Regions from separate parts of the Gordonia sp. HS-NH1 genome, predicted to be linked through region 3. Evidence: riboswitches for the same ligand, from Rfam matches in the RefSeq annotation. Region 3 holds a riboswitch; each other region holds the start of a gene.
What was found. A riboswitch is a leader RNA that binds a small molecule or an ion and turns the genes downstream of it on or off. The one in region 3 is predicted to bind thiamine pyrophosphate.
Positions count from the first base shown of each region.

Region 1 (3,805 bases), on a different contig from region 3:
GCCGGCGTCGAGGATGACCGGCAGCGGGTCGTCGAAGCGGGTATGGCAGTCGTCGACGATCATCTCGATGTTGTGCGGGTTGAGGATTCCGAGACCGGTCCCGATGGGTGACCCGAGCGGCATCACCGCGGCCACCCCGAGATCGGCGAGTCGCGCGGCCAGAACCGGGTCGTCGTTGGTGTAGGCCAGCACGACGAACCCGTCGCCGACCAGGGCGGCGGCCGCGTCGACGAGTTCGATGGCATCGGGCATCAGGGTGCGTTCGTCGGCGACCACCTCGAGCTTGGCCCAGTCGGTCTCGAACGCCTCGCGCGCCAGCTGTGCGGTCAGGACCGCCTCGGCGGTGGTGTGACAGCCGGCCGTGTTGGGCAGCACGGCGATGTCGAGCCGGCGCAGCAGATCGAAGACCCCGGTGCCCGAGGCGGCGTCGACGCGGCGGACCGCGACGGTGGTGAGTTCGGTGCCCGAGGCGACCAGTGCGCGTTCCAGGGTCGCGAGATTCGACGCGCCGCCGGTGCCGGTGATGAGCCGGGACGAGAAGTCGCGGCCCGCGATCCGCAACGGGTCCGGTGTCAACTGGTCAGCCACCCTGCACCGCCGTGACGATCTCGACGACGGCGCCGTCGGTCATGGTGTGCCGGTCCCAGCGACCGCGCGGGACGACCGCGCCGTCCACCGCGACCGCGATCCCACGGTCCGGCAACCCGAGCCCGGCGACCACGTCGCGCACCGAGGCATCGGCGTCGACATCCATGCTCTCGCCGTTCACCGTGATACTCATTCCTCGACTCCTTCCAGGATCGACAGCACCCGCTCGGCGGTGCCCGGGGCGAGGACGATCCCATTGCGTCCGTGCCCGGTCGCCACGACGGTGCGTGCGTCCACGCGGGCGACGAGCGGCAACCCGTCGGCGGTGCACGGCCGCAGACCCGCGGCCGCTTCGGTCAGTTCATACGTCCGCAGTCCGGGCAGGACCTCGATCGCGTCGGCGAGCAGGTCGGCGACCCCACCGGCCTGCGGCGCCCGGTCGGTCATCCCCTCGGACTCGTACTGGGTGGCGCCGACGACGACACCGTCCTCGCGTGGCACCAGGTAGACGGCCCGACCGTGCAGACGTGCCCGGACGACGTGGGCGGGCGGGGGCACGGACCAGCGGGTGCGACGAAGCCGGAGGATCTCGCCCTTGGCCGGATGCAGGTCGGCGCCGGGCCAGAGGGCAGCGGTGCCGAGCCCGGCGGCAAGCAGGATCTGCCCGTCGGAGCCGGGGTCGTCGAGATCGGCCAGGGACCCGACGCGGGCGGTGGTGAGCTCCACGCCGGCCGTCGTGACCGCGGCACGCAACGCCTCGAGGAGGCGCCGGTTGTCCACGGACCACTCCCCGACCGCGCGATAGCCACCGACCAGACGAGAACTCAGCGACGGTTCGATTGCCCGGATGTCGCGGCCGGTCACCGGCTGCAACGCCGAGTCGGTGCGGGGTTGGCCGGCCCAGACGAAGTCGGCGAGGTGCCGCAGGTATTCGATGTCCGTGGCCGAGGCCGCGACGAACAGCGAGTCGGTGGCGGTGACGACCGCGGGGTCCTCGAGCCGCTTCACGAGCGCGGGCCAGAGCCGGACCGACTCCATCGACAGGGCGAGCGACGCGTCTTCGCCGGGATGTCCCTCGCCGAGCGAGCCGAGCATGCCACCCGCGACCCACGAGGCGCGCTCGTCGGTTCCGGCGTCGAGTACGCGAACCTGCCACCCGGCATCGGCCGCGGCCAGGGCGCACGTCAGCCCGATGACGCCGCCGCCCACCACCGTCAGGGTGCGGTGAGCAGTGTTCCGAGGGGAATTCACGCTGGAATCACCTTCCTTCGCCGGAATGACCCGGATCAGGTTCGACGGTCAGCGGATCGGTCCGCACTCTCAGCCCGGCCGGTCCGGGCTCCCGCGTGTTCGTGCGGTCCACCCTACGCGGGGGCGTCAGGCGTCCGGTTAGCCTGGTCGGCGTGACGACCCCGAACAACACCAGGTCAGGATCCGCGGATTCCGGCCACGCGACAGACCGTCGACGTCGGCTCTGCTCGGCCCGCCTCTATCTGTGCACCGACGCCCGACGCGAGCGCGGCGACCTCCTCGATTTCGTCCGCGCAGCGCTGGCGGGCGGCGTCGACATCGTGCAGCTCCGCGACAAGAACTCGCCGGGCGAACGCCAGTTCGGGACTCTGGAGGCGCGGGAGGAGCTCGAGATCCTCGCGGGACTGCGGGCGATGACCGACGCGCACGGCGCGCTGCTGGCGGTCAACGATCGCGCCGACATCGCGGCGCTCTCCGGCGCCGACGTCCTGCACGTGGGACAGGGCGACCTGTCGCCGTCGGCGGCCCGCCGGATCGTCGGCCGCAACGTCGTCATCGGCGCCTCGACCCACGACCCCGAGCAGGCCGCCGCCGCGATCTCCGACGAGGACGTCGACTACTTCTGCGTCGGCCCGTGCTGGACCACGCCCACCAAACCCGGCCGCGCCGCCGCCGGCCTCGACCTCGTGTCCGCCACTGCGGAGATGCTCTCGGGGCCAACACAATCGGCGAAACCGTGGTTTGCCATCGGCGGGATCGATGCCGGCCGCGTCGGCGAGGTCACCGCGCGCGGGGCCCGGCGCATCGTCGTCGTGCGCGCCATCACCGCCGCCGCCGACCCGACCGCCGCGGCCCGGGAACTCGCCGGGATGCTGTAGCGAGTCGTCATCAGGCGACGAAACAGGTTTGCCCGGTCGGTGCCGCGGGTCTATGGTGGACCGATCATGTTGTGCATCACGAGCATTCTCGTAACCCGCCGCAGCGGGGTCTGAATCTGACCGACCCCCCGCTGCGGGTCGGTTGCGCTCTCTCGTCGGTCACCCATTCTTCGACCGAAATCGGTTACCGAGATGCACCCTCTTCATCTGTCTCATCGATCCTGTTCGTGGCATGAGCACGACGACCGCCGCGGTGGCGATCTGTTCACCGAGCGGTACGGCCGTCCGCTTCCCCCTGGAATGCACGAGGAGGCCACCGGGATGACCTGGCAGGAATTCACCGACGAGTACTCCCGCGGCGGCACGATCCGGCTCGGGTCATGGTCGGTCGCGTCGTGTTCGGGCGACCTGGTCGAGTGCCGGGCGACGCTCGCGATCGCCGACCGCATCAGGTCCTGCAGCGCCGTCGCCGCCGGCCCGGTCGGTGCGATGACGTCGATCCTCCACGACGTCGGAGCCCCCGTTCAGATCGTCCGTCTGCATCAGCGGGTCGTCGACGGCGTGGTCACGACGTTCCTCCTGTGCGAGAACGACGGCCGCCACGCCTGGGCCGCCGGCGAGGGCGCGAGCAGCGACGAGGCGAACGTCCACGCGCTGGTCGCGGGCGCGAACCGGCTGCTGGACGGCGGACGGGTCGGCTGACCCGCCGACAGATCAGTTCAGCTCAGCTCTGGGGGTCGAGCATCGCGATGCGCTCGCGGAGGGTGGGCCAGGCGAGCCCGAACGCGGGGTGCAGAGGCAACTGGTCCACCCGCTTCTCGTCGACCCACCGCAGCTCGGTGGACTCGAAGTTGGCGACCGTGCGGACCGGCGTGTCGGTCTCGGCGATGACGGTCGTGTAGGTCCATCCGCCGGGCGATTCGTGGGTGACGACCGCCGCGACGACGCGCAGGTCGTCGCCGGTGATCCCGGCTTCCTCCTGGGCCTCGCGGATCGCCGTGTCGATGGCGCCCTCATGCGAGTCGCGGGCGCCGCCGGGCAGCGCCCAGGTGCCACCCTGATGCGACCACGCGGCGCGGTGCTGGAGG
Region 1 is NZ_LIYC01000021.1:70,405-74,209, forward strand. Features, by position in the region: gene AMD30_RS15255 (thiazole synthase) at 1-588, opposite strand, end outside; gene thiS (sulfur carrier protein ThiS) at 581-781, opposite strand; gene thiO (glycine oxidase ThiO) at 778-1,839, opposite strand; TPP riboswitch at 1,834-1,944, opposite strand; gene thiE (thiamine phosphate synthase) at 1,992-2,717, shown strand; gene AMD30_RS15275 (hypothetical protein) at 3,039-3,419, shown strand; gene AMD30_RS15280 (NUDIX hydrolase) at 3,442-3,805, opposite strand, start outside.
Region 1: it holds a riboswitch for thiamine pyrophosphate, as region 3 does, so the genes downstream of both, thiO (glycine oxidase ThiO) here and AMD30_RS00095 (TenA family protein) in region 3, are expected to answer to the same signal.

Region 2 (3,805 bases), on a different contig from region 3:
GCCGCGGCGACTCCGATGTCACCGACCACGGAGTCGATCTGCGCCGCCACGGTCTGTGGGGTGATCTCCTCGAATCCGGTGACGCCCAGCGAGTTCTGAACCGTCACCGCGGTCACCGCGACGCACCCGTGCACCCCGAGCAGGGCGAAGGTGCGCATGTCGGCCTGAATCCCCGCACCCCCACCCGAATCCGAACCGGCGATGGTCAGGACCCGAGTCGGAACAGACCCGGGCGGGCCGATCGGGAGCCCGACGAAGGCCTGCTCGTCGACTGTGCGCTGATTTCCGTCGACCGTGCGTTGATTCTCGTCGACTGTGCGTCGTCCTGCGTTGACTGTGCCCATCAGGCACCCCCTGCGGTCTCGAGCGGTAGATACACGCGGCTCCCGGCGTCGGCGAACTCCGCCGACTTCGCCGCCATGCCCTCCGCGATCGTTCGGTCGATGTCCTCGGTGGTCACGAGACCGTGCTCCTCGGCGTAGGCGCGGACATCCGCCGAGATCCGCATCGAGCAGAACTTGGGGCCGCACATGGAACAGAAGTGGGCCGTCTTGGCCGGCTCGGCGGGCAGTGTCTCGTCGTGGAAGGCGCGGGCGGTGTCGGGATCGAGGGCGAGGTTGAACTGGTCGTTCCAGCGGAATTCGAAGCGCGCCTTGCTGAGTGCGTCGTCGCGTTCCTGCGCCCGCGGGTGCCCCTTGGCGAGGTCGGCGGAGTGCGCGGCGATCTTGTATGTGATCACGCCGACCTTGACGTCGTCGCGGTCCGGGAGGCCGAGATGCTCTTTCGGTGTCACGTAGCAGAGCATCGCGGTGCCGGCCTGGGCGATCATCGCCGCACCGATCGCCGAGGTGATGTGGTCGTATGCGGGTGCGATGTCGGTGGCGAGGGGCCCCAGAGTGTAGAACGGCGCCTCCTCGCACAGCTCTTCCTCGAGGCGTACGTTCTCCGCGATCTTGTGCATGGGGACGTGCCCTGGTCCCTCGATCATGACCTGCACGCCATGGGATTTGGCGATCGTGGTCAGCTCGCCGAGGGTGCGGAGCTCGGCGAACTGCGCCTCGTCGTTGGCGTCGGCGATCGATCCCGGGCGTAGGCCGTCGCCGAGCGAGAACGTGATGTCGTAGCGGCGGAAGATCTCGCACAGCTCGTCGAAGTGGGTGTACAGAAACGACTCCCGGTGATGCGCCAGGCACCAGGCGGCCATGATCGAACCACCGCGGGAGACGATTCCGGTCACCCGCTCAGCGGTGAGCGGGACGTGGCGCAGCAGGACTCCGGCATGGACCGTCATGTAGTCGACGCCCTGCTCGGCCTGCTCGATCACGGTGTCGCGGTACAGCTCCCACGTGAGCGAGGCGGGATCGCCGTTGACCTTCTCGAGCGCCTGATAGATGGGTACCGTCCCGACGGGGACGGGCGAGTTGCGAATGATCCACTCGCGGGTGGTGTGGATGTCGGCGCCGGTCGAGAGGTCCATGATCGTGTCGGCGCCCCAGCGGGTCGCCCACACCATCTTCTCGACCTCGTCGGAAATCGAGCTGCGGACCGCCGAATTGCCGATGTTCGCATTGACTTTCACCGCGAAGCGCTTCCCGATGATCATCGGCTCGGACTCGGGATGACGATGGTTCGCCGGGATCACCGCACGTCCGATCGCCACCTCGGACCGGACCAGTTCGGCGTCGACGCCCTCCCGGGCGGCGATGAACCGCATCTCGTCGGTGACGATCCCGGCGCGCGCCCAGGCCAGCTGGGTGCTCGCGCCGTCGATCGGCTCGGGCCGGTGCCAGCTGTCGCGGGTGGGTGCGAGGCCCTGCTCGACGTCGATGCGCGCCGACCGGTCGGTGTACGGGCCCGAGGTGTCGTAGACGTCCAGATGCTCGCCGTTGGTGAGGTGGATGCGACGCTGCGGTACACGCAGGTCGTCGACCGAGAGATAGTGCTTGGTGCTGCCCTCGATGGGACCGAGGGTCAGGAACCCGGAATCGGCAGGTGCGCTGTCGGTGCGCGTGGCGGATACACGTGTGCCCATGGCGGTTCTCCCTACGCCGGCATTACCCGGACAGGTTCGAGCGGTCGGCGACCGCCCGTCGCCATCTCAGCCCTCGGTCATCGTGAGAGCCCCCGCGGTGTGTAGTTGTCGTGCGCCCGTCACCATACCTCGACTCGTCCGGAGCCAGGCCCGGGGCGGGAGTGAACCGTCTCGATCTGCGACGGCAGCGCCATCGGGGTCGGCAGTTACGGTTCCGTAAGGTAGCGTGTGACCCTGATCACAGACGGTGCCGGTGTCGAGCCGCGGCAGTCGCCCGTCGGCGATCAGATGTCCGCGATCAAGAGGTGAGGAGGGTCGGGTGCTACGTAAGCATCGTCAGCGACCACCACAGTCGGCGAAGTCGATCCTGCAACAGATCTCGCAGGTGGTGCACAACCCGGACCGCGACCGATTCGAACTCTGGGTCGCCGGTGACCTGGTCGGTGTGCTCGGCTATTCGACCGAGACGGTCGACGGTCAGACCACGATCACCGTGCTGCACACCGTGCTCTACGACGAGTACAGCGGACACGGCCTCGCCACCCGGCTCACCCGCACCGTCGTGCACCATGCCCGCGAGCAGGGCGCCCGCCTGCGGCCGGTGTGCACGTTCACCAAGCGCTACCTCGACAGCCATCCCGGGATAGTGACGCTCGCCCCGGTGTGATCGAGCGTCGGAGGGCACGTCGACGCCCTTCGTGGCTCGTCGCTATCGCTCCTCGCACCTCAGGGAGCAGGAGTCGTTCGTCGCTATCGCTCCTCGCACCTCAGGGAGCGGGCGGGCCGGCGAGCAGTGTCTCGCGAAGTACCTTTTTGTCGATCTTGCCGACCGCGGTGACCGGGAGTGTGGTCACGACGCGGATCACGTCCGGCAGCTTGAACGATGCGAGTCCGCGCCCGGTGAGGAACGTCCGGATCGTGGCGAGTTCGAGCGGCTGGGCCGGCGGGTGCTCGTGTGAGAGCACCACGGCGGCGCAGATCTTCTCGCCGAGCGCGTCGTCGGGAAGTCCGACCACGGCGACCTGCCGGACCGAGTCGTGCGCGAGGAGGTTCTCCTCGACGTCGTCCGCGGCGACGTTCTCGCCGGCGCGCACGATGGTGTCCTTGATGCGCCCGGTCACGGAGACGTGGCCCGACGGCAGTCTCGTGACCTTGTCGCCGGAACGATAGAACCCGTCCGGCGTGAACGACTTCTCGTTGTGCGCCGCGGCGCGGTAGTACCCGCGGATCGTGTACGGCCCCCGCACGAGCAGTTCCCCTTCGACGCCGTCGGGGACGTCGGCGCCGTCTTCGTCGACCACCCGCACCTCGTCGAGTTCCGACATCGGGGAACCCTGCACCTGATGGACCAGGTCGCGCGGTTCGCCGGGACGGGTGTAGCAGATCAGCCCTTCGGCCATGCCGAACACCTGCTGGACGACGTCGCCGAGGGCCTCGTCGAGGGCGACCGCATCGGGCTGGGCCAGTTTGGCGCCACCCACCTGCAGCAGGCGTAGCGAACTGACGTCCGCCGGCTCCCACTCGGTTGCCGCGCACCAGAGTTGCGCCAGGGCGGGAACGAGTGCCGTCACGGTGACTCGGTGCCGTTCGATGAGGTCGAACGTGTTGTCCGGACTGGGGTTGTCGGCGAAGACGACATGGCCCCCGACGCCGAACACGCCGAGGATCCCGGGGCAGCACAAGGGGAAGTTGTGTGCGGCGGGCAGCGCGACGAGGTAGGTGTCGTCGGCGGTGAGACCGGCGACGTCCGCCGACAGGCGCGCGTTGAGGTCG
Region 2 is NZ_LIYC01000045.1:20,171-23,975, reverse strand. Features, by position in the region: gene thiD (bifunctional hydroxymethylpyrimidine kinase/phosphomethylpyrimidine kinase) at 1-344, opposite strand, end outside; gene thiC (phosphomethylpyrimidine synthase ThiC) at 344-2,032, opposite strand; TPP riboswitch at 2,040-2,129, opposite strand; gene AMD30_RS21110 (GNAT family N-acetyltransferase) at 2,352-2,699, shown strand; gene AMD30_RS21105 ((2,3-dihydroxybenzoyl)adenylate synthase) at 2,800-3,805, opposite strand, start outside.
Region 2: it holds a riboswitch for thiamine pyrophosphate, as region 3 does, so the genes downstream of both, thiC (phosphomethylpyrimidine synthase ThiC) here and AMD30_RS00095 (TenA family protein) in region 3, are expected to answer to the same signal.

Region 3 (3,805 bases):
GAAGAACCGGGGCAGCGCGGAGGGGAGGCGGACGTAGCGAAAGATCTGGCGGCGAGTGGCACCCATGCTCCGCAGGAGTGCGCCGGCCTCGCGGTCGGCGGCCGCGAATCCCTCGATCAGCCCGATCGCCATCGGAAAGAAGGTGACCAGGGCGATGACCAGGACTTTGGGCAGTACGCCGAATCCGAACCAGATGACCATCAGCGGCGCGATCGCGATGATCGGCAACGTCTGCGACGCGACGAACAGGGGTACGAACGCCCGGCGCAGTACGGGGGAGAAGTCGACGATGATCGCCAGCACCCACGCCAGTACCAGCGACACCCCGAATCCGATCAGTGTGACCTGGAGAGTCGCCGCGGCATGCACCCCGATCTCGCTCCGGTGCGCCCACCCCTGCTCCGCGACACGCGACGGTGACGGCAGGAGCTGGGGCCGGATTCCGCTGAGCTCGACGTAGATCTGCCAGACCGCGACGAGGGCCGCCACCGTCACGATCGCGGGTGCCGCCCGCCGGAGACCGGTGCTAGCGGGCGGGGCCACGGCACTCAGCCCAGGTACTCATTGGTGAAGTAGGTCGACCAGTCCGGTTCGGCCGTGAGCGGAGCGCCGTCCGGACCGGTGAGAAGTCCACTGCGGTAGAGGAATCCGGAGTTGCCGGCCCATTGTTCCAGCGTTTGCGTGCCGACCTTGCCGTCGGCATCCTTCATGTACCGGTCGGCGAGCATCCGCTGGCTCTCGATCACCAGCTGTTCGTCGTTGAACGCGCCGGGGTTGGCCTCGATGAGGTCGCGTGCGGCCGCGTCTGGGTCGTCCGCCGCGGCCTGGTAGCCGCGTTGCAGCGCCCGTACGAACTTCGCCGCACGCTCCGGATTCTCCGCCAGCCAGTCCTCGTTGGCGTCGACGACGATCGCGTAGGCCTCCGGGAATCCGAAGTCGGTGTAGTGGAAGTACTTCATCGGGGTTCCGTGATGCTCGGCCTCGATGCCCTCCCAGGCGAGGTAGGAGACGGTGAAGTCCGCCCGCCCCGAGTAGACGGCCTCGTACGCGGAGGTGCCGAGGGTCACCGACGTGAAATCTCCTGTGCCGCCGTCGTTCCGGATCACCTGCTTGAGGGTCTCTTCCTCGCCGGGGTCGCCGAACCCGGCATATGTCCTGCCGTCGAGGTCCTTCGGGCTCGCGATGTCGTCACGACCGGCCCGAACCCCGATACCCGTCGCCCATCGCTGCAGCGGCGCGAGCACGGAGATCGTGTGCGCGCCCGAGGCCCGGGAGAAGGTGGACGAGTTGTGGGTGCTGATCCCGAACTGGGCGTTCCCCGCGTCCACCACGGTGTCGACGGCGGTGTTGTTGTAGGGCAGTATCTCGACGTCCAGTCCGGACTCGGCGAAGAAGCCGCGCTGTTGCGCCACGAACAGTCCCGTGTGGTTGGTGTTCGGGGTCCAGTCGAGCGCGAATCGGATGGTGTCGTCGGAGGCGGAGTCCGACCCGCACGCGGTGGCTGTCGACAACACCGCGATCGCGACGACGAACCCGGCGAGGATGCGGTGCACGCGGCCGATCATGCGGCGGGCCATGCGTAGGGGTGCAACGCGGTGTCCCAGAACATGAGCTCGTACCGGGTGGCGACGGTGAACGCAGCGGTCATCGCGGCCTGCTCCTCCGCGCCGGCGGACGCCGCCGCCGCATCCACCAATTCCCTTGCCCGAGCGGCGGACTCCTGGAACTCCGGGGCGTCGTAGGTGGTCACCCACTGTGCGTAGGGATGGTTCGGGTCGGCGGCGAGAACCGCGGCGGCGCTCGCGGCAAGTCCTCGGCCGACATCGGCGTAGATCCAGAAGCAGGGCAGTGCGGCGGCCGCGCCGACCGCGTACGACTCGGTCGCGGCGGTGGCGATCAGATAGGACACGTACCCGAGGCAGGCGGTCGACGGCTCGGGTTCACCCTGCCGCGGCGGCAACTGGCCTCCCTCGAGCAGGTCGCCGTGCAGGGTGACCTCGACGGCGGCCGCGGTTGCCGACGAATTCGCCCAGAACGCCGCGGTCTGCGGATCCGGCGACTTCGACGCCAGGATCGCGAGTGCTCTCGAGTACCCGGCCAGGTACAGGGAATCCTGTTCCAGGTAGGTGCGGAACACCTCCAGGGGCAACGTCCCGTCCCCGAGGCGGCGCAGGAACTCGAGATCGTCGATCGCCGCCCTCAGGCCGGAGGTCTGGTCCCACAGCTGATCGGTGAAGCGGCCGGTATCGGGCAACAGCGTACGCAAAGACATGACATCCCTTCGCCAGCATTACCTGGACAGGTTCTCGGGTCTCATCTCAGCCCCGCGGTCGCGGAGCACCCCGTGTCAGAACGGAACCAGGCTAGCAGAAGGGAGCAGGGGGCCTAGACGACCGCGGGCTCGATGCCCAGCTTGCCGGCCAGCTTCGCGAGGTATCCGGTCGCGCGCTCGACCGAGTCGTCGGGCAGGCCGTACAGCACTGTCGTGACCCCGATCTCGCGCCATTTCTCGAGCTTCTCGGGGACCGGCCGGAAATCGAGGACGACGATCTCGGGCTCGCCGTCGCGGCCGGCGTCGGACCAGATCTGCTTGAGCAGGGACACCGATCCCTCGATGTCCTCCTCGCCGGGGGTCGTGATCCACCCATCGGCACTGCGCGCGATCCACTTGAAGTTCTTCTCGTTGCCCGCCGCGCCCACCTGCACCGGGATGTGCGCCTGGGTCGACTTGGGCCACGCCCAGCTGGGGCCGAAGTTGACGAACTCGCCGGCGAACTCGGCCTCTTCCTGCGTCCAGAGGGCGGTCATCGCCTCGAGGTATTCCCGGAGCATGGTCCGCCGCCGCTTCGGCGGCACGTCGTGGTCGGCGAGTTCGTCGAGATTCCAGCCGAATCCGACACCGAGAGTGACTCTTCCGTCGGAGATGTGATCGAGCGTCGCGATGGTCTTGGCGAGAGTGATGGGGTCGGACTGCACCGGCAGGGCCACCGCGGTGGCGAGCCGGATGCGTTCGGTCACGGCTGCCGCGGCAGCGAGTGACGTCCAGGGGTCCAGGGTGCGCATGTAGCGCTCGTCGGGAAGGGTCTCGTCGCCGGTGCGGGGGTGTGCGGCGTCGCGTCGCGTCGGAATGTGTCCGTGTTCGGGGACGTAGTACGACGCGAACCCCGCATCCTCGATGAGCGGAGCCAGGACATGGGGCTTGAGTCCCCGGTCACTGGTGAACTGCACGATCCCGAAATCCATGTGGCCCTCCGACGGCGTCGTTCGGTCGTCCGCACGATCCGGACGGTTGACTGGACACCAGTCTAGGTGATCGGCGTCACTCAGGCCAGGGGTGGCCGGTGGGCGCCGACGGTCCGATCACGCGGGTGTGTGGACAGCGCCGGCATGACGAAGAGGTCCAGGTGACGCCGGATCTGCCCGGCGTCGTCGATGTCGAGTGCCTCGCCGGGCGAGGTGCCGAGGCTGATCAGCACGCGCGCAACCCATTCGGACACCTCGCGCAGATCGTGTGCGGGATGTATCTCGCCCCGGTCGACGGCCTGCTCGACGAAGGGGAGCCAGAACGCCGCGAGGTCGGGGATCAGTTTGACGACGCCGACGCCCGCGCATTCGGCGAACTCGGTCGGCTCCTCGGTGCGGAGCCTCAACAGCAGCGTGCCCGGGTCGTCGTAGGCGCCTCGACCGATACGCACCCCGGCGGTGAGCTGGCCGGCCAGGTCGCCGATGGCATCGAGCTCGGCACGGGCGTCGCGCCAGAACGATTCGGTCAGGCGGACGATCGTCGCGCCGATCATGGACGGTT
Region 3 is NZ_LIYC01000001.1:16,599-20,403, reverse strand. Features, by position in the region: gene AMD30_RS00105 (ABC transporter permease) at 1-543, opposite strand, end outside; gene AMD30_RS00100 (ABC transporter substrate-binding protein) at 549-1,577, opposite strand; gene AMD30_RS00095 (TenA family protein) at 1,562-2,272, opposite strand; TPP riboswitch at 2,260-2,355, opposite strand; gene AMD30_RS00090 (LLM class F420-dependent oxidoreductase) at 2,386-3,243, opposite strand; gene AMD30_RS00085 (TetR/AcrR family transcriptional regulator) at 3,324-3,805, opposite strand, start outside.